DNA from 3 places in the Streptomyces sp. NPDC045899 genome. Region 2 is predicted to be linked to each of the others. Evidence: riboswitches for the same ligand, from Rfam matches in the RefSeq annotation. Region 2 holds a riboswitch; each other region holds the start of a gene.

Region 1 (5,570 bases), on a different contig from region 2:
GATGCGGCAGGCCCAGGTTCAGCGGGCCGAACGACACGTCCTGTTCGACGGAGGCGGCGAAGAGCTGATCGTCCGGATCCTGCACCACCAGCTGGACCGTCGTCCGCAGCCGGGTCAGCCCCTTGCGGTCGTAGGTGGCCGGCACGCCTTCGACCGTCAACTGCCCGGTATGCGGCCGCAGTCCACCGCTGAGCAGCCGCATCAGCGTGGTCTTGCCGCTGCCGTTGCGGCCCAACAGCGCCAGCGCACGGCCCTCGCGCACCTCGAAGTCGAGACCGTCCAGCACGGTCGGGCCGTCCTCGTAGGCGAACGACGCGCCCCGGAGGGCGACCAGGGGCACCGGCTCGCTCATGACAGCGGACCTTCCAGTACGAGGGTGACGGTGATCAGTGCGGCCAGCAGCGCGGCGCTCGCCGTGGTGAAGCGGACGGAGACCCGGGCCTCGGGCACCAGGACCCGCAGGGTGCCGTCGTAACCGCGCCCGGCCAGCCCGTTCTGGAGCCGCGCCGCCCGGTCGAAGGCCCGGACGAACGCCGTGGCGCCGAGCCCGGCGAGCGAGCGCCAGGCGGCGGCCCGGGTGGTGTGTCCCAGCCGGGCCGCCTGCGCCTGCCGCACGCTGCGCACGGAGTCCAGCAGCAGGAAGCTCATCCGGTACGTCACGAGGGCGACGTCCACCACCGGCGCGGGCACTCCGGCCCGCACCAGCCGCGGCAGCAGATCGGACATCGGGGTGGTGAACGCGAACAGCAGCACCCCGAGGGACGCGGCGGAGGTGCGCAGCAGCAGCTCTCCCGCGCGTTCCGGGCCCCCGTCGGCGAGGCCCACGAAGCCGTCGCCGCCGACCCGCACCAGCAGGGTGGCCGCCCCGGTCACACAGAAGCCCAGCGGAACGCGGTAGGCGCGCCACAGCCGCCGCCCCGGCACACCCGCCGGGCCGAGCAGTACGGTCAGCGCCGTCACCATCACCAGGGCCGCGCCGGGCCAGGGCGGCAACGAGATCGCGAGTACGGTCAGGCCGAGTCCGAGCACGGCCTTGTCCACGGGATGACGGCGGCGCCAGCGACTGCTGTGCGCCGCCTCGTCGATCGGCAGCACGGGGGCTCAGACGCTCTCGTCGTCCGGCTCCCGGGCGGCCACGGACGCGCTCTCGGCCTCCTGCCGCTCCTGGGCGCGCTGCTCGCCCTGGCGCCGTCCCCGGCGCAGACCGAAGTAGTAGGCGAGGACGCCGGCGCCCAGGGCCGCCTGAAGGGCGAACAGGGCCGACTCGATCTCCCCCGACGGCGGTTCGTAGAGCGGTGAGAACCACGGCTCGTAGTCGGGCTTCAGCTCGGTGATCGCGGTCTCCGCCTCGGCGTCGGAGCCTGTGAAGGGCTCCTCCTTGTGGTCGCCGAGCCCCAGGGCCAGTGGCACGATCGCGAGCGCCGCCACCGCGAGCAGCAGCAGGGCGTTGATCTTCGTGTTACGGCTCATCGGGCCACCGCCTCGGTCGTCTCGGTCCGCTTCCGCTCATCGGCCGGGAACACGCCCAGCCGGGTCAGCTCACCCTTGCTGGACTGCGCGAGCAGGCGCATCACGAGCACCGTGAGGAATCCCTCACTGACCGCGAGCGGGATCTGGGTGACGGCGAAGATGGAGCCGAACTTGCCGAGCGCGCCCAGGAACCCGCTGCTCGGGTCCGGGAAGGCGAGGGCGAGCTGCACGCTGGTGACGCAGTAGGTGGACAGATCGGCCACGAACGCGGCGAAGAACACGGTGACCATCAGCGGTACCCCGGCCCGCCGCAGCAGCCGGTACACCGCGTAACCGGCCCACGGCCCGACGATCGCCATCGAGAAGACGTTGGCGCCGAGCGTGGTCAGCCCGCCGTGCGCGAGCAGCAGCGCCTGGAAGAGCAGGGTGATCGTGCCCAGTACCGCCATGATCGGCGGGCGGAACAGGATGGCACCCAGCCCGGTGCCGGTCGGATGGGAACAGCTCCCGGTCACCGAGGGCAGTTTGAGGGCCGACAGAACGAAGGTGAAGGCTCCGGAGGCGCCGAGGAGCAGGGTGCTCTCCGGATGCTCCTTGACCTCACGGGTGAGTGACCGTACTCCGTGGACGACGAAAGGCGCGGACGCGACGCCCCAGGCGATCGCGTGCGCCGGAGGCAGGAAACCCTCGGCTATGTGCATGGTTCAGCAGACCCTCTCCAGCACCTCGTGGATGGACGACGCGCCTCGGCCGGTCTCCTGGCTTACGGGTACCACCGCCCGTGCTCCGCCTTCCCGGGTCCGAGGACCCAGTGGCTGCCCGCGAGGGCCGGAGCCGGACTTCCCGATCACAGTGGCGAGGGCCGCACCGGCATCACACCGATTTCCCGTTCACCAAGGCGTGGTGACAGTAATGCCCGGATCGGGGTGGTGACAAGCGCGCTCGGGGGCGCGCGGTCGCACGCCGGTCGCGCGGTACGGCCGGGTTCGGGTGGGTTCGGAACCACCCGCTCCGCTCGTCCTCACGCCCGTGGGGCGGCTCGTCCTCAGGCCCGTAGATACGCCAGCACGGCGAGCACCCGGCGGTGGGTGTCCTCGCCCGGCGGGAGGTCCAGTTTGGTGAGGATGCCGCTGATGTGCTTGCCCACGGCCGCGTCGGACACCACCAGCGCACGGGCGATCGCGGCGTTGGACCGGCCTTCCGCGATCAGGGCGAGGACCTCCCGTTCGCGCGGGGTGAGCCGCTCCAGCGGATCGCGGCGCCGGCGCAGCAGTTGGCGCACCACCTCGGGGTCGACCACGGTGCCGCCGTCGGCGACCGCGCCCAGGGCGTCCATGAACTCCTCGACCTGCCCCACCCGGTCCTTCAGCAGATAGCCGACGCCGGTGCCGTCACCGGAGTCCAGCAGGTCCGAGGCATACGCCCGCTGCACGTACTGACTGAGCACCAGGACGGGCAGGGCGGGCCGCCGCTCACGCAGCCGCACCGCCGCGTGCAGTCCCTCGTCCTGGAACCCCGGCGGCATCCGGACATCGGTCACCACGATGTCCGGCGCGTGCTCCTCGACGGCGGCCACCAGCGCCGGGGCGTCACCGACGGCCGCGACCACCGTATGTCCGCACCGGCCGAGCAGCTCTACGAGCCCTTCCCGCAGCAGCACACCGTCCTCGGCGAGCACGACGCGCAGAGGCCGGCCGGAGGATCGCTGTCGGTCGGTTCGCAAGGAAACTCCACACACACCAGGGTCGGCCCGCCCGGCGGGCTGGACAGGGAGAGTCTGCCATCGAGCACCGACACCCGGTCCGCGAGTCCGGTCAGCCCGCTGCCCGCACCCGGGTCGGCGCCACCCCCGCCGTCGTCGCGCACCCGCAGGACCAGCCGTCCGTCCCGGTGCCCGCCGCTCACCTCCGCCCGGCTCGCCCCGCTGTGCCTGGCCGTGTTGACGAGGGCCTCGCGGACCACGAAGTACGCGGCCGCCTCCACCGCCCGCGGCAGCCGTCCCGGCAGGTCCAGGTCCACGTCCACCGGGACCGGGGAGCGGTCCGCGGCATCGGCCACCGCCGCCCCGAGGCCGAAGTCCGTGAGGACCTGGGGATGGATGCCGTGGATGAGCTCGCGCAGCTCCGCCAGTGCCGCTCCCGCCTCCTGATGGGCCTTGGCGAGCCGGTCGGCGAGGGGGCCCGGCGGGGTGTCGAGGCGGGCCAGACCGAGCGTCATCGTCAGCGCCACCAGCCGCTGCTGCGCACCGTCGTGCAGATCACGCTCGATACGGCGCCGTTCGGCCTCGAACGCGTTCACCAACCGGACACGGGAGCGGGCCAGTTCGACGACCCGCGCGCCGAGGGCCGCCTCACGCGGGGCGACCAGGAGCCGCGCCAGCGCGGCCCTGGCACCGGCCGCGGCCCCCAGGACATAGCCGCCCAGGGCCAGGAGGACCAGACCGAGCAGGGCGACCGCGCACGCGGTCGGCCAGGCGGTGACGGTCCACAGCTTCACCACCTTGGCCTCCTGGCCGCCCCCGACCGTGGCCATCAGCAGCGGTGTCGCCACCACGGACAGCGGGAGCAGCAGCGCGCCCATGACCACGAGGGCGTCGACCGGCCACAGCAGGACGGCCAACAGCAGCACGTAGCCGAGCTCCCGCCGGGTGGCCTGCTCCCGCAGACGGGTCGTCAGCCAGGACCGCAGACCGTGCGCATCGGGGACGAGGTGCGGGTCGGGGGCCGGCTCCCGGTCGATCAGCCGCAGCCGGTACCGCTCCACCCGGCCCACCGGGAGTCCGGCGAGGGCGGCGAGGACCAGCAGCGGCAGCCCCACGAGCACGAGCGCGAGCACACTGCCCAGCGCCACCAGTGCCGTGACGCCCACGAGCGTGACGGCACCGGTCACCGCGCCGGTGAGCAGATAACCGGCCGCGCGCCACGGCCATGAGGACAGCAGGAAGCCCCGTGCGGACATGGCCCGCCACACGTTCCGGGGGGCCACGGAGGTCACCGGGTGCATGGGCGTCACCGTAGAAGGCCCGCTCGGGCCACCGCCATCGCCCCAGGGGGAGTGCGGAGGGTAGGGCAGGCCCTACCCCCGCTCTCGATCCCGCCGTACTGCGGTGGACGGCCCCCGCGCGGTTTCGTTGGACCGCCGATGGAACCAGGGACAGGGAGGCGGCACCCGATGACGCTGTGGGGCACGGGCCGGCGCGGACGGCAGACGGACGGGCGGGCACGGACGGACGGACAGGAACGGGCCGACGCCGTCCGGCTGCGTTCGGTCAGCAGACACCACCGGTCGGGCCCGGAGGAGGTGCGGGCGCTCGACCAGGTCTCCATCACCTTCCCCCGCGGCACCTTCACCGCCGTCATGGGCCCCTCCGGCTCGGGCAAGTCGACACTGTTGCAGTGCGCCGCCGGGCTGGACCGCCCCACCTCGGGCACGGTCACCGTATGCGGGACGGAGCTGACGGGGCTCGGCGAGACCCGGCTGACCCTGCTGCGCCGCGCGCATATCGGGTTCGTCTTCCAGGCGTTCAACCTGCTGCCGTCGCTGACCGCGGAGCAGAACGTGGGACTGCCGCTGCGGCTCGCCGGGCGCCGCCCCTCCCCGGCCCGGGTGCGCGAGGCGCTCCGTCAGGTCGGTCTCGCGGACCGGGCGCGGCACCGTCCGGCGGAGCTCTCCGGCGGGCAGCAGCAACGGGTCGCCCTGGCCCGCGCCCTGATCACCCGCCCCGATGTGCTCTTCGGCGACGAGCCCACCGGTGCGCTGGACTCGCGGACCGGCCGTGAGGTGCTCGGTCTGCTGCGCGCCACGGTCGACGGGGACGGCCGGACGGTCGTCATGGTCACGCACGACCCGGTCGCCGCCGCGTTCGCCGACCGGGTGGTGTTCCTGGCCGACGGACGGGTGAGCGGTGAACTGGCCGGGGCACGGGCCGAGGACATCGCCGCCCGGATGACCCGTCTGGAGGCCGCCCCGTGCTGAGTGTCGCCTTCCACACCGTGCGCACCCGCTGGACCACCTTCGCCGGCAGTTTCGTCGCACTCGCCCTGGGGGTCGCGCTGGTCGCCGTGATGGGCCTGGCCCTCGCCTCGTCGCTGGACCCGCCC
Region 2 (5,570 bases):
CTCCCTCGCCCACGGCACCAACGACGCGCAGAAGACGATGGGTGTGATCACCCTGGCGCTGGTGACCGGCGGTGTGATCGCGCCGGACTCCGACCCGCCGATGTGGGTCATCGTCTCGGCCGGTCTGGCCATCGCCCTGGGCACCTACCTGGGCGGCTGGCGGATCATCCGCACCATGGGCAAGGGCATCACCGACATCCAGCCGCCGCAGGGCTTCGCCGCCCAGACCGGCGCGGCGACCGTCATCCTCGCCTCCTCGCACATCGGCTTCGCGCTCTCCACCACCCAGGTCTGCTCCGGTGCCGTCATGGGCGCGGGCGTCGGCCGCAAGGGCGGTGTGGTGCGCTGGTCGACCGCGGGCCGGATGGTCGCGGCCTGGGTGCTGACGCTGCCCGCCGCGGGTCTGATCGCAGCCGGGTCGGCGCTCCTGGCCGACCAGGGCGACTGGGGCATCACGGCGGTGGCCGTGCTCGCCATCACGGGCTGCCTGGTCATCTGGGCGCTCTCCCGGCGCAAGCCGGTGGACGCCTCCAACGTCAACGAGGTCGAGCAGGGCGCCACCGCCGAGCCGGTGGGTGTCATCACCGCCGCCCTCCAGTCGGTGGCCCCGCCGCCGGTGGGCTCCGCCGCCACCGCCGACAGCACCGCCTCCTCGGACACCGTCTCCGACACCACCACCGACCAGCCGAAGGCCGTCGCGGCGGCCGGCTCGGCCGCCCCCGCGGCGTCGAGCAGCACCAGCAGCTAAAGGGAGCCATGGAATGAGCATCGACTGGGCGGCACTCGGCCAGGTCTTCGGCGTCAGCCTCGCGGTGACGGTCGGAGTGGTGGGCGTCTTCACCCTCGGCATCATCGGCACCTCCCGCAAGGCGCTCAGCCCCGAGGGAGCGGCCGTGGCCACCGCCACCGCCGGCGGCGTCCCGGCGCAGGGGGGCGGCGCGTCCTCTCTCGCCCGCTCCGGCGCGTACGCCTGCTTCGCGCTGTGCGCCGCGGTGGTGGTGTACGGCATCTATCTGATCGTCGCCTGAGGACGCTCCGGCGCCTCCCGCGACATCTGAAGAGCACCACGGCCGCCGGGCCGGAGACGCTGACCAGCCTCTCCCGCCCGGCGGCCGTCGCTCGTGCTCCGCGCGGGGCCCATGTGGGCCTCGGCACACTCGTGCGTCGCAGGTCATGGGCGAGTTGACGGCCCTTCGCGGCCCATGGTGGACTTCCGGAGCCAAACGGCGGCAGCAGAGGAAGCCGGTGCGAATCCGGCGCGGTCCCGCCACTGTCACCGGGGAGCGCTCTCCCATCGCCTGCACGGGGTCACGGCTCGTCCGTACGGCTGGTCCGTACACGGAGCTGGAAGACCGGGAGAGCCGCGGATCCGGGAGCCAGGAGACTCTCCCCGCCGGTCACGTCGAACCAGGGCGCGGACCCTGAGTGAGGACATACCGCCATGCCCGGCACCGCCACGCCGCCGTCCCCGCCGCTCCGCGGCCCCCTGGACGCGGACACCCCGCGCACCCCCTTCTTCCGAGGCACGACGGCGGGCTGAGGGATGCGTGCCGATCACGCCTCGTTCGCGTGCGGTGCCGCTCTCGGCTTCCTCGGTGACCTCGCCACGGGCGACCCCCGCCGCGGCCACCCGGTGGCCGCGTTCGGGCGGGCCGCCCTGGCCGCCGAGCGCCGGCTGTGGCGCGACCACCGCGGTTACGGGGCCCTGCACACCGTGCTGTGCGCGGGCGGCGCGGCCGCCGGTGCCGCGCTGCTGACGCGTGCCGGACGGGCGGTGGCCGGGCGCCACCGCGCCGACATCGCCCTGACCGCCGCCGCCACCTGGGCCGTGCTGGGCGGTACGACGCTGGGGCGCGAGGCCCGCGCCGTCGGCGGCGCGCTGGCCGCCGGGGACGTCGAGGCCGCCCGGGAGCGGCTGCCGCACCTGTGCGGACGCGATCCGCAGGCACTGGACGCGCAGGCGATCGCCCGCGCGGTGGTGGAGTCGGTCGCGGAGAACACCTCCGACGCCGTGGTGGGCGCCCTGGTGTGGGGGGCGGTGGCCGGAGTGCCCGGGCTCGTCGCCTTCCGGGCCGTGAACACCCTGGACGCCATGGTGGGCCACAAGTCCCCGCGCTACCGCCGGTTCGGCTGGGCCGCGGCCCGGCTGGACGATGTCGCGGGCTGGCCGGGCGCACGGCTGACAGCGGTTCTGGCGACGGTCGCGGGCCCCGATCCGCGCGGTGCCCGGCGGGCCTGGCGGCGGGACGGTGGGCGCCACCCCAGCCCCAACGCGGGCCCGGTGGAGGCGTCGTTCGCGGGCGCCCTCGGGGTGCGCCTCGGCGGCACCCTCGCGTACGCCGGCCGGATCGAGCACCGGCCGGTGCTGGGTGACGGACGGGCGGTGCGCACCGCCGACATCGACCGCGCGGTGCGGCTGTCGCGGCGGGTGGGGGCGCTGGCCCTGCTGACGTCGGTGACGGCACGGCTGGTGGTGGGCAGGGTTCTGTCCGACAGGGGCGGGGTCCCGGGCGGACCGGGCGAGCGGAGAGGGAAACGATGAGCGGAACAGGGGGCGGGCTGCTCGTCGCCGGGACGACCTCGGACGCGGGCAAGAGCGTGGTCACGGCGGGCATCTGCCGCTGGCTGACGCGCAAGGGCGTCCGGGTGGCACCGTTCAAGGCGCAGAACATGTCGCTCAACTCCTTCGTCACCCGGGACGGTGCGGAGATCGGACGGGCGCAGGCCATGCAGGCGGCCGCCGCGCGCGTGGAGCCCAGCGCGCTGATGAACCCGGTGCTGCTGAAGCCGGGCAGCGACCGCAGCAGCCAGGTGGTGCTGCTGGGCAGGCCGGTGGGCGAGATGAGCGCCCGCGGCTACCACGCGGAGCGGCGCGAAGGGCTGCTGGAGACGGTCACCGCGTGTCTGGAGGAGCTGCGGAGCACCCATGACGCGGTGATCTGCGAGGGCGCGGGCAGCCCCGCCGAGATCAATCTGCGCCGTACCGACATCGTGAACCTGGGGCTGGCGCGGGCCGCCGGGATCCCGGCGGTGGTGGTCGGGGACATCGACCGCGGCGGGGTGTTCGCGTCCTTCTTCGGGACCACCGCGCTGCTGTCCCCGGAGGACCAGCGCCATATCGCCGGTTATGTGGTCAACAAGTTCCGCGGCGATGTGACCCTGCTGGAGCCCGGTCTGGAGATGCTGCGCGGGCTCACCGGGCGGCCGACGCTCGGCGTGCTGCCGTTCGCCCACGGTCTGGGCATCGACGAGGAGGACGGGCTGCGGGTGTCGCTGCGCGGCGCGGTGCGCGAGAGCGTGGTCGCGCCGCCGCACGGCGCGGACGTGCTCCGGGTCGCGGTGGCCGCCGTACCCCTGATGTCCAACTTCACCGATGTGGACGCGCTGGCCGCCGAACCGGGTGTGGTGGTGCGTTTCGTGGACCGCCCCGAGGAACTGGCCGACGCCGACCTGGTGGTGGTGCCGGGCACCCGCGGCACGGTCCGGGCGCTGGCGTGGCTGCGTGAGCGCGGGCTCGCGGACGCCCTCGTGCGGCGGGCCGCCGAGGGGCGGCCGGTGCTGGGCATCTGCGGTGGCTTCCAGGTGCTGGGGCGGCGTATCGAGGACGAGGTCGAGTCACGGGCCGGGACGGTGGAGGGCCTCGGACTGCTGCCGGTGCGGGTGCGGTTCGCGGTGGAGAAGACCCTCGCCCGGCCGGTGGGCGAGGCCCTGGGCGAGCGGGTGGAGGGCTACGAGATCCACCACGGGGTCGCCGAGCTCCTCGACGGCGGCGACGAACCCTTCCTCGACGGCTGCCGCGCGGGCTCGGTGTGGGGCACCCACTGGCACGGCTCGCTGGAGAGCGACGGCTTCCGGCGGGCCTTTTTGCGGCGGGTGGCCGCCGCGGCGGGCCGGGCGTTCGTCCCCGCGCCCGACACCCGGTTCGGGGAGCTGCGCGAGGAGCAGCTCGACCGCCTGGGCGACCTGATCGAGGAGCACGCCGACACGGACGCGCTGCTGCGGCTGATCGAGGACGGCCTGCCGGACGGGCTGCCCTTCGTACCGCCCGGGGCGCCAGGAGGAGCGAAGTGAGCATCCCGGACCGCGACCGCGTCACCACCGCTGGAGGTACCGCCGAATGACCACCGCCACCTATCCGTTCACCGCGGTCGTCGGGATGGCCGACATGCGGCTCGCCCTGTTGCTCAACGCGGTCTCCCCGGCTGTCGGCGGCGTCCTGGTGCGCGGGGAGAAGGGCACCGCGAAGTCCACGGCCGTCCGTGCCCTGGCCGCGCTGCTGCCGCCGGTCGGGGTGGTCCCCGGCTGCCGGTTCTCCTGCGATCCGGCGGCGCCCGACCCTCAGTGCCCGGACGGGCCGCATGAGCCCGGCACCGGCACCGCGCGGCCCGCGCGGATGGTCGAACTGCCCGTCGGCGCCTCCGAGGACCGGCTGGTCGGCGCGCTGGACATCGAGCGGGCGCTGGCGGACGGGGTCAAGGCGTTCGAGCCGGGGCTGCTGGCCGACGCGCACCGCGGGGTGCTCTACGTCGACGAGGTCAACCTGCTGCACGACCACTTGATCGACCTGCTGCTGGACGCGGCGGCCATGGGCGCCTCCTACGTGGAGCGCGAGGGCGTCTCGGTCCGGCACGCGGCGCGCTTCCTCCTGGTGGGCACCATGAACCCCGAGGAGGGCGAACTGCGGCCGCAGTTGCTGGACCGCTTCGGGCTGACGGTCGAGGTCACCGCGTCACGCGACACCGAGGAGCGGGTCGAGGTGGTGCGGCGTCGGCTGGCGTACGACGAGGACCCGGCCGGGTTCGCGGGGCGCTGGGCGGAGGACGAGGGCAGTCTGCGCGAGCGCATCGCCGCGGCGCGCGCCCTGCTGCCGAAGGTGGTCCTGGGCGACCGGGCGCTGCGCCAGATCGCGGCGGTCTGCGCCGCGTTCGAGGTGGACGGGATGCGCGCGGACATCGTGACCGCGCGGACGGCCACGGCGCTGGCCGCCTGGGCGGGCCGGACGGATGTGCGCACCGAGGACGTGCGCCAGGCGGCGCTGCTGTCGCTCCCCCACCGGCGGCGCCGGGCGCCGTTCGACGCGCCGGGACTGGACGAGGACAAACTCGACGAGGTGCTGCGGCGGTTCGAGGACGAGGAGCCGGAGCCGCCGGAGCCGGACGGGGGTCCCGGCTCCGAGGAGGGCGGCACCGACGGCGACGGTGACGGCCCGGACGGGGGTCCTGAGGGCCCGGACGACGGGCCCGGCGGACCGGAGGGCGGCCCCGGCGGCGGGCTTCCGCACGACCGCGCACAGGAGCCGCCGTCGCAGCCCGAGCCGTCCGTCCCCGGTCCGCGTGAGGGCGAGGCGGAAGCGGAGGCGGCGGACGACACCGGGACGCCCCAGGAGGCCGGGGGCGGCACGGGCGCGGGCGGCGGTGAGAAGGCGGCCGTGGGCGCCGCCGAACCGTTCCGCACCCGTCGGCTGGACGTACCGGGCCTGGGCGAGGGGGCGGCCGGACGGCGGTCGCGCGCCCGCACCGCGCACGGTCGCACCACCGGCGCCCGGCGCCCCCGCGGCACGCTCTCCTCGC
Region 3 (5,570 bases), on a different contig from region 2:
GACCGCGCAGCGGGGAGCCGGAGGGGCCCGCCGGGACGAAACCGCCGCCGAGCGCGTGCACGGCGTGGTCGATCTCGTCGGTGGTGGCGGCCAGGCGCGGCACCACCTCGCGGGCGGCGAAGTCGAGGATGGCGGTGACCGCGGCGCGCTGCTCGTCCGGCAGGACGAGGACGGCTTTCTCGACCGCGTCGGGGGCCCAGTCCGCGTCCTCCATCGCCTGGACCAGCGCGCGGGCGCGCTCCTCGGCGTCATCGGCGCCGGTGCGGGTGGCGGCCGACTCGTCCAGTCCGAGTGCCTCGCGCAGACCGGGCAGCGCGGTGGTGCCGCCCCAGATCTGGCGGGCGCGCAGGATCGCGAGCACCAGGTTGACGCGCCCGGGGCCGCCGGGGGCGGCACCGAGGACGTGCAGACCGTCGCGGATCTGGGCGTCCTTGACCTCGCACAGCCAGCCGTCGACGTGGAGCAGGAAGTCGTCGAAGCCGTCGTCGTCGGGACGGTCCTCTAGGCCGAGGTCGTGGTCCAGCCTGGCGGCCTGGATCAGGGTCCAGATCTGGGCGCGGATGGCGGGCAGCTTCGCCGGGTCCATCGAGGAGATGGCGGCGTACTCGTCGAGCAGCTGCTCCAGCCGCGCGATGTCGCCGTAGGAGTCGGCGCGGGCCATCGGCGGCACCAGGTGGTCGATCAGGGTGGCGTGCACGCGGCGCTTGGCCTGGGTGCCCTCGCCCGGGTCGTTGACCAGGAACGGGTAGATCAGCGGCAGATCGCCGAGCGCGGCGTCGGGGCCGCAGGCGGCGGACAGTCCGGCGTTCTTGCCGGGCAGCCACTCCAGGTTTCCGTGCTTGCCCAGGTGGACCATGGCGTCGGCACCGAAGCCGCCGTCCGCCTGCGGGGTGGCCATCCAGCGGTAGGCGGCCAGGTAGTGGTGGGAGGGCGGCAGATCGGGATCGTGGTAGATGGCGATGGGGTTCTCGCCGAAGCCGCGCGGCGGCTGGATGACCACCAGCAGATTGCCGTGGCGCAGCGCGGCCAGGACGATGTCGCCGTCCGGGTTGCGGCTGGTGTCGACGAACATCCCGCCGGGCGGCGGGCCCCAGTGCTCCTCGACCGCGTCGCGCAACTGCGCGGGCAGGGTGGCGTACCAGCGGCGGTAGTCGGCGGCGGGGACGCGGACCGGGTTGGCGGCGAGCTGCTCCTCGGTGAGCCACTCCTGGTCGTGGCCGCCGGCGTCGATGAGGGCGCGGATCAGTTCGTCGCCGTCGCCGGAGACCAGGCCCGGAAGGGCGTCCGGCCCGTCCTCGGGGCCGAGGTCGTAGCCCTCGGCCCGCAGGCGGCGCAGCAGGGCGACGGCGCTGGCGGGGGTGTCGAGGCCGACGGCGTTGCCGATGCGGGAGTGCTTGGTCGGGTAGGCGGAGAGGACCAGTGCAAGACGCTTGTCGGCCGCGGGTATGTGGCGCAGCCGGGCGTGCCGTACCGCGATCCCGGCGACCCGGGCGGCGCGCTCGGGGTCGGCGACGTAGACGGGCAGTCCGTCCTCGTCGACCTCCTTGAAGGAGAACGGCACGGTGATGAGGCGGCCGTCGAACTCGGGGACGGCGACCTGGGTCGCGGCGTCCAGCGGGGAGAGCCCCTCGTCGTTCTCCTCCCAGGCGGTGCGCGAGCCGGTCAGGCACAGCGCCTGGAGCACGGGGACGTCGAGCCGGGCGAGCGCGCCCGCGTCCCACGACTCGTCGTCGCCGCCCGCGGAGGCGTCGGCGGGCCGGGTGCCACCGGCGGCGAGCACGGTGGTGACGACCGCGTCGGCCGCGCCGAGGGCCTCGATCAGCTCGGGCTCGGGCGCCCGCAGCGAGGCGACGAACAGCGGGAGCGGACGGCCCCCGGCGTCCTCCACGGCCCGGCACAGGGCCTCGACGAAGGCCGTGTTGCCGCTCATGTGGTGGGCTCGGTAGTAGAGCACCGCGACGGTGGGGCCGGTGGTGGTGCGCGCGGTGCGCTCCAGCGGGCCCCAGGTGGGGGCGGGGGCGGGCGGTTCGAAGCCGTGGCCGGTGAGCAGCACGGTGTCGGAGAGGAAGCGGGCCAGCTGCTCCAGGTTTCCGGGGCCGCCGTGGGCGAGGTAGGCGTGGGCCTCGGCGGCGATGCCGACCGGGACCGTGGACGCCTCCATGAGCTGGGCGTCCGGGGCCTGTTCACCGGTGAGGACCACCACGGGGCGGTCACCCGCGAGCAGGGTGTCCAGGCCCTCCTGCCAGGCGCGGATCCCGCCGAGCAGCCGTACGACGACGAGGTCGGCGCCCTCGAGCAGGCCGGGCAGGTCGTCGAGTGCGAGCCGGGCCGGGTTGGCCAGGCGGTACGGCACCGGGCCCGTGGCGGCACGGGCGCTGAGCAGGTCGGTGTCGGACGTCGACAGCAGCAGGATCATGACTGGGCGCCTTCCTCGGGGTCCGCGCCCCGGGCGGGTTGAAGACGGCGGGAGTTCCTGGCTCGCGCGGCTGCTGCCGTGCTCACAGTGGCGGGACCGCGCCGGAATCTCACCGGCTTCCTCCCCTGACGCCGTCAGTTGCGTCCGGCGGGTCAGGACGACCCGCCGCTCAGCATAGTAAGCGTTGCTGACCTGCCACGGGACGGTGAGGGCCGGGCGATCGTCGGTATGCTCGCCGCCATGCCCCTCCCCCCGACAACCGTCCCACCTGGGGATCAAACGCCCGCCACCGGTGTCCGGGCCCGCTCCGCCACGGACCGGACGGTCTCCGCGGACCGTGGCGGGCGTGATGACGCATGCCCCGGCGCACTGCGGCTCCACCCGGCGCACGACGGCGCACTGGCCCGTGTCCGGCTGCCCGGCGGCCTGTTGACAGGACGTCAGGCGCGGACGCTGGCGGCGGTGGCGGAGGAGCTGGGCGACGGCCGGCTCGACCTCACCTCCCGGGGAAACGTCCAGCTGCGGGGGCTTGCCGAAGGGTGCGGGGCACCCCTGGCGGAGCGGTTGCGGTCGGCGGGGCTGCTGCCGTCGGACGCGCACGACCGGGTGCGCAACATCGTGGCGTCACCGCTGAGCGGCCTGGACGGCGCCGGGCACACCGACACCTCGGTGTGGGCGCGGGAGTTGGACACACTGCTGTGCACGGCGGGGTCCGGCGAGTTGAGGGCTTTGTCGGGGTTGTCGGGTCGGTTCCTGTTCGCGCTGGACGACGGACGGGGTGATGTCGCCGCCCTGGGCGCCGATGTGACATTGATCGCAACGCCGGGCGGCGGAGCCGTCCTGGGGGTGGGTGCCGCCGGATCCGGGGGGCTGCGCATCGCGGCGGAGGACGCCCCGCGGGCCGCCGCGCTGGCGGCCGTGGAATTCCTGACGAGAGCGGAGGAAAGCGGCATCCGGGCCTGGCGGGCGCGGGAGCTCCCCGCACAACACGCCGTGACGGCCGCCGGGTTGGCGGCGCGACTCGCCGGGGCGGGCATCGGACAGGAACCGGACACCGGCGCCTGCGGTGCCGGACTGGACACGGCGCCCGGCCCATGGACGGAACCCTGCCTTCCCTCCCCCGGTCCGGTGCCCGGCCCGCACGGCCGCCACGCGGTGTCCGTGGCCGTACCGCTCGGCCGGATGAGCGCCGCCCAGTGGCGGCTGCTCGCCGCGCTCGCCTCCCGGGACGGGGCCGATGAGCTGCGTGTGACACCCTGGCGCGGCGTGGTGATCCCCGGATTCACCCCGGGGGCCGCCCGCTCCGCGGCGGACGAACTGGCCGGAGCCGGGCTGGTGACCGATCCCGGCTCACCGTGGCTCGGTGTCGGGGCCTGCACCGGGCTGCCCGGCTGCGCGAAGTCGCTGACCGATGTGCGCGCCGACGCCGGGCGGACGGTGGCGCGGACCACCGCGGGCGGCGAACGGCGTACCGTGCCGCTGCCGGTGTACTTCTCCGGCTGTGAGCGGCGCTGCGGTCATCCCGGCGGCCGCTGGGTGGACGCGCTGGCGACCGGCACGGGCTACCGGATCACCGTACGGGGCACATCCGGGACGCCCGGTGACCCGGACGGCACGGACGTGACAGCAGAGCAGGTGGCCGACGCCGTGGCGGCGGCCCGCGGAACGAGATGATCGAGGGCACAGTGTTCGACTACGAGAAGGACGGGGCGGCCATCTACCGCGCGTCCTTTGCCACCATCCGCGCCGAGGCGGATCTCGGCGGTCTCCCCGCCGATGTGAGCCAGGTCGCGGTGCGGATGATCCACGCCTGCGGCATGGTCGACCTGGTCCAGGACCTCGGGTACTCGCCCGAGGTGGTCTCCCGCGCCCGTGCCGCGCTGCGTTCCGGCGCGCCCATCCTGTGCGACGCGCAGATGGTCGCCAGCGGTGTCACCCGCAAGCGGCTGCCCGCCGACAACGACGTGGTGTGCACCCTGTCCGATCCCGGGGTGCCGGAGCTGGCCCGCCGGATGGGCACCACGCGCAGCGCCGCCGCGCTGGAGCTGTGGCGGGACCGGCTGGAGGGTTCGGTGGTGGCTGTCGGCAACGCCCCCACCGCGCTCTTCCGGCTGCTGGAGATGATCGAGGAGGGCGCGCCGCGCCCGGCCGCCGTCATCGGTGTGCCGGTCGGCTTCATCGGCGCGGCCGAGTCCAAGGAGGCGCTGGCCGGACATCCGGCGGCGCTTGACCATCTGGTGGTGCGCGGCCGACGCGGTGGCAGCGCCATGGCCGCGGCCGCGGTCAACGCGATAGCGAGCGAGGCAGAGTGAGCGAGCAGCAGCAGGGCCGGCTCTACGGTGTGGGGCTCGGCCCCGGCGACCCGTCCCTGATGACGGTACGGGCCGTGGAGGTCATCGCCGAGGCCGATGTCATCGCCTACCACAGCGCGCGGCACGGCCGGAGCATCGCGCGTTCCATCGCCGATCGGTATCTGCGGCCCGACCACATCGAGGAGCGGCTGGTCTACCCGGTCACCACGGAGACCACCGACCACCCCGGCGGCTACCGCGGGGCGATGGAGGAGTTCTACGCCGAGGCGTCCGCGCGGCTCGCGGCCCATCTGGACGCCGGGCGCACGGTCGCGGTGCTCGCGGAGGGCGATCCGCTCTTCTACGGCTCCTATATGCACATGCACAAGCGGCTGGCCGACCGCTACCCCACCGAGGTGATCCCCGGGGTCACCTCGGTGAGCGCGGCGGCCGCGCGGCTCGGCACCCCGCTGGTGGAGGGCGAGGAGGTGCTGACGGTCCTTCCCGGCACCCTGCCCGAGGAGGAGTTGACGGCACGGCTGGCCTCCGCGGACGCCGCGGCCGTGATGAAGCTCGGCCGCACCTTCCCGACCGTGCGCCGCGCCCTGGAGCGTTCGGGACGGCTGGCGGACGCGCGGTACGTCGAGCGCGCCACGATGGGCGCGGAGCGCACCGCGCCGCTGGCCGAGGTGGATCCCGGGACGGTGCCCTACTTCTCGGTGGCGGTGCTGCCGAGCCGGGTCGGCACGGTCACCATGACTGGCGCGGCGGACCCGGTGGCCGGGGACGACCGCGCGGACGGGGCGACCGGGGCGGACACCCCGGAGGCGGCGGGCCCGGGTGAGGTCGTGGTCGTCGGCCTC

The links. Region 2 has a riboswitch for cobalamin ahead of AC07FT_RS29465 (cobalamin biosynthesis protein). Riboswitches for the same ligand answer to the same signal wherever they lie in the genome.
Region 1: it holds a riboswitch for cobalamin, as region 2 does, so the genes downstream of both, AC07FT_RS17485 (energy-coupling factor ABC transporter permease) here and AC07FT_RS29465 (cobalamin biosynthesis protein) in region 2, are expected to answer to the same signal.
Region 3: it holds a riboswitch for cobalamin, as region 2 does, so the genes downstream of both, cobN (cobaltochelatase subunit CobN) here and AC07FT_RS29465 (cobalamin biosynthesis protein) in region 2, are expected to answer to the same signal.

Annotation. Positions count from the first base shown of each region.
Region 1 is NZ_JBWKKP010000010.1:219,046-224,615, forward strand. It holds gene AC07FT_RS17470 (energy-coupling factor ABC transporter ATP-binding protein) at 1-352, opposite strand, end outside; gene cbiQ (cobalt ECF transporter T component CbiQ) at 349-1,095, opposite strand; gene AC07FT_RS17480 (energy-coupling factor ABC transporter substrate-binding protein) at 1,102-1,470, opposite strand; gene AC07FT_RS17485 (energy-coupling factor ABC transporter permease) at 1,467-2,171, opposite strand; cobalamin riboswitch at 2,202-2,383, opposite strand; gene AC07FT_RS17490 (response regulator) at 2,516-3,148, opposite strand; gene AC07FT_RS17495 (sensor histidine kinase) at 3,106-4,428, opposite strand; gene AC07FT_RS17500 (ABC transporter ATP-binding protein) at 4,642-5,445, shown strand; gene AC07FT_RS17505 (ABC transporter permease) at 5,439-5,570, shown strand, end outside.
Region 2 is NZ_JBWKKP010000025.1:91,613-97,182, reverse strand. It holds gene AC07FT_RS29475 (inorganic phosphate transporter) at 1-748, shown strand, start outside; gene AC07FT_RS29470 (hypothetical protein) at 762-1,028, shown strand; cobalamin riboswitch at 1,236-1,387, shown strand; gene AC07FT_RS29465 (cobalamin biosynthesis protein) at 1,544-2,542, shown strand; gene AC07FT_RS29460 (cobyric acid synthase) at 2,539-4,071, shown strand; gene AC07FT_RS29455 (putative cobaltochelatase) at 4,118-5,570, shown strand, end outside.
Region 3 is NZ_JBWKKP010000005.1:384,421-389,990, reverse strand. It holds gene cobN (cobaltochelatase subunit CobN) at 1-2,416, opposite strand, end outside; cobalamin riboswitch at 2,449-2,598, opposite strand; gene cobG (precorrin-3B synthase) at 2,645-4,090, shown strand; gene AC07FT_RS10650 (precorrin-8X methylmutase) at 4,087-4,728, shown strand; gene AC07FT_RS10645 (precorrin-2 C(20)-methyltransferase) at 4,725-5,570, shown strand, end outside.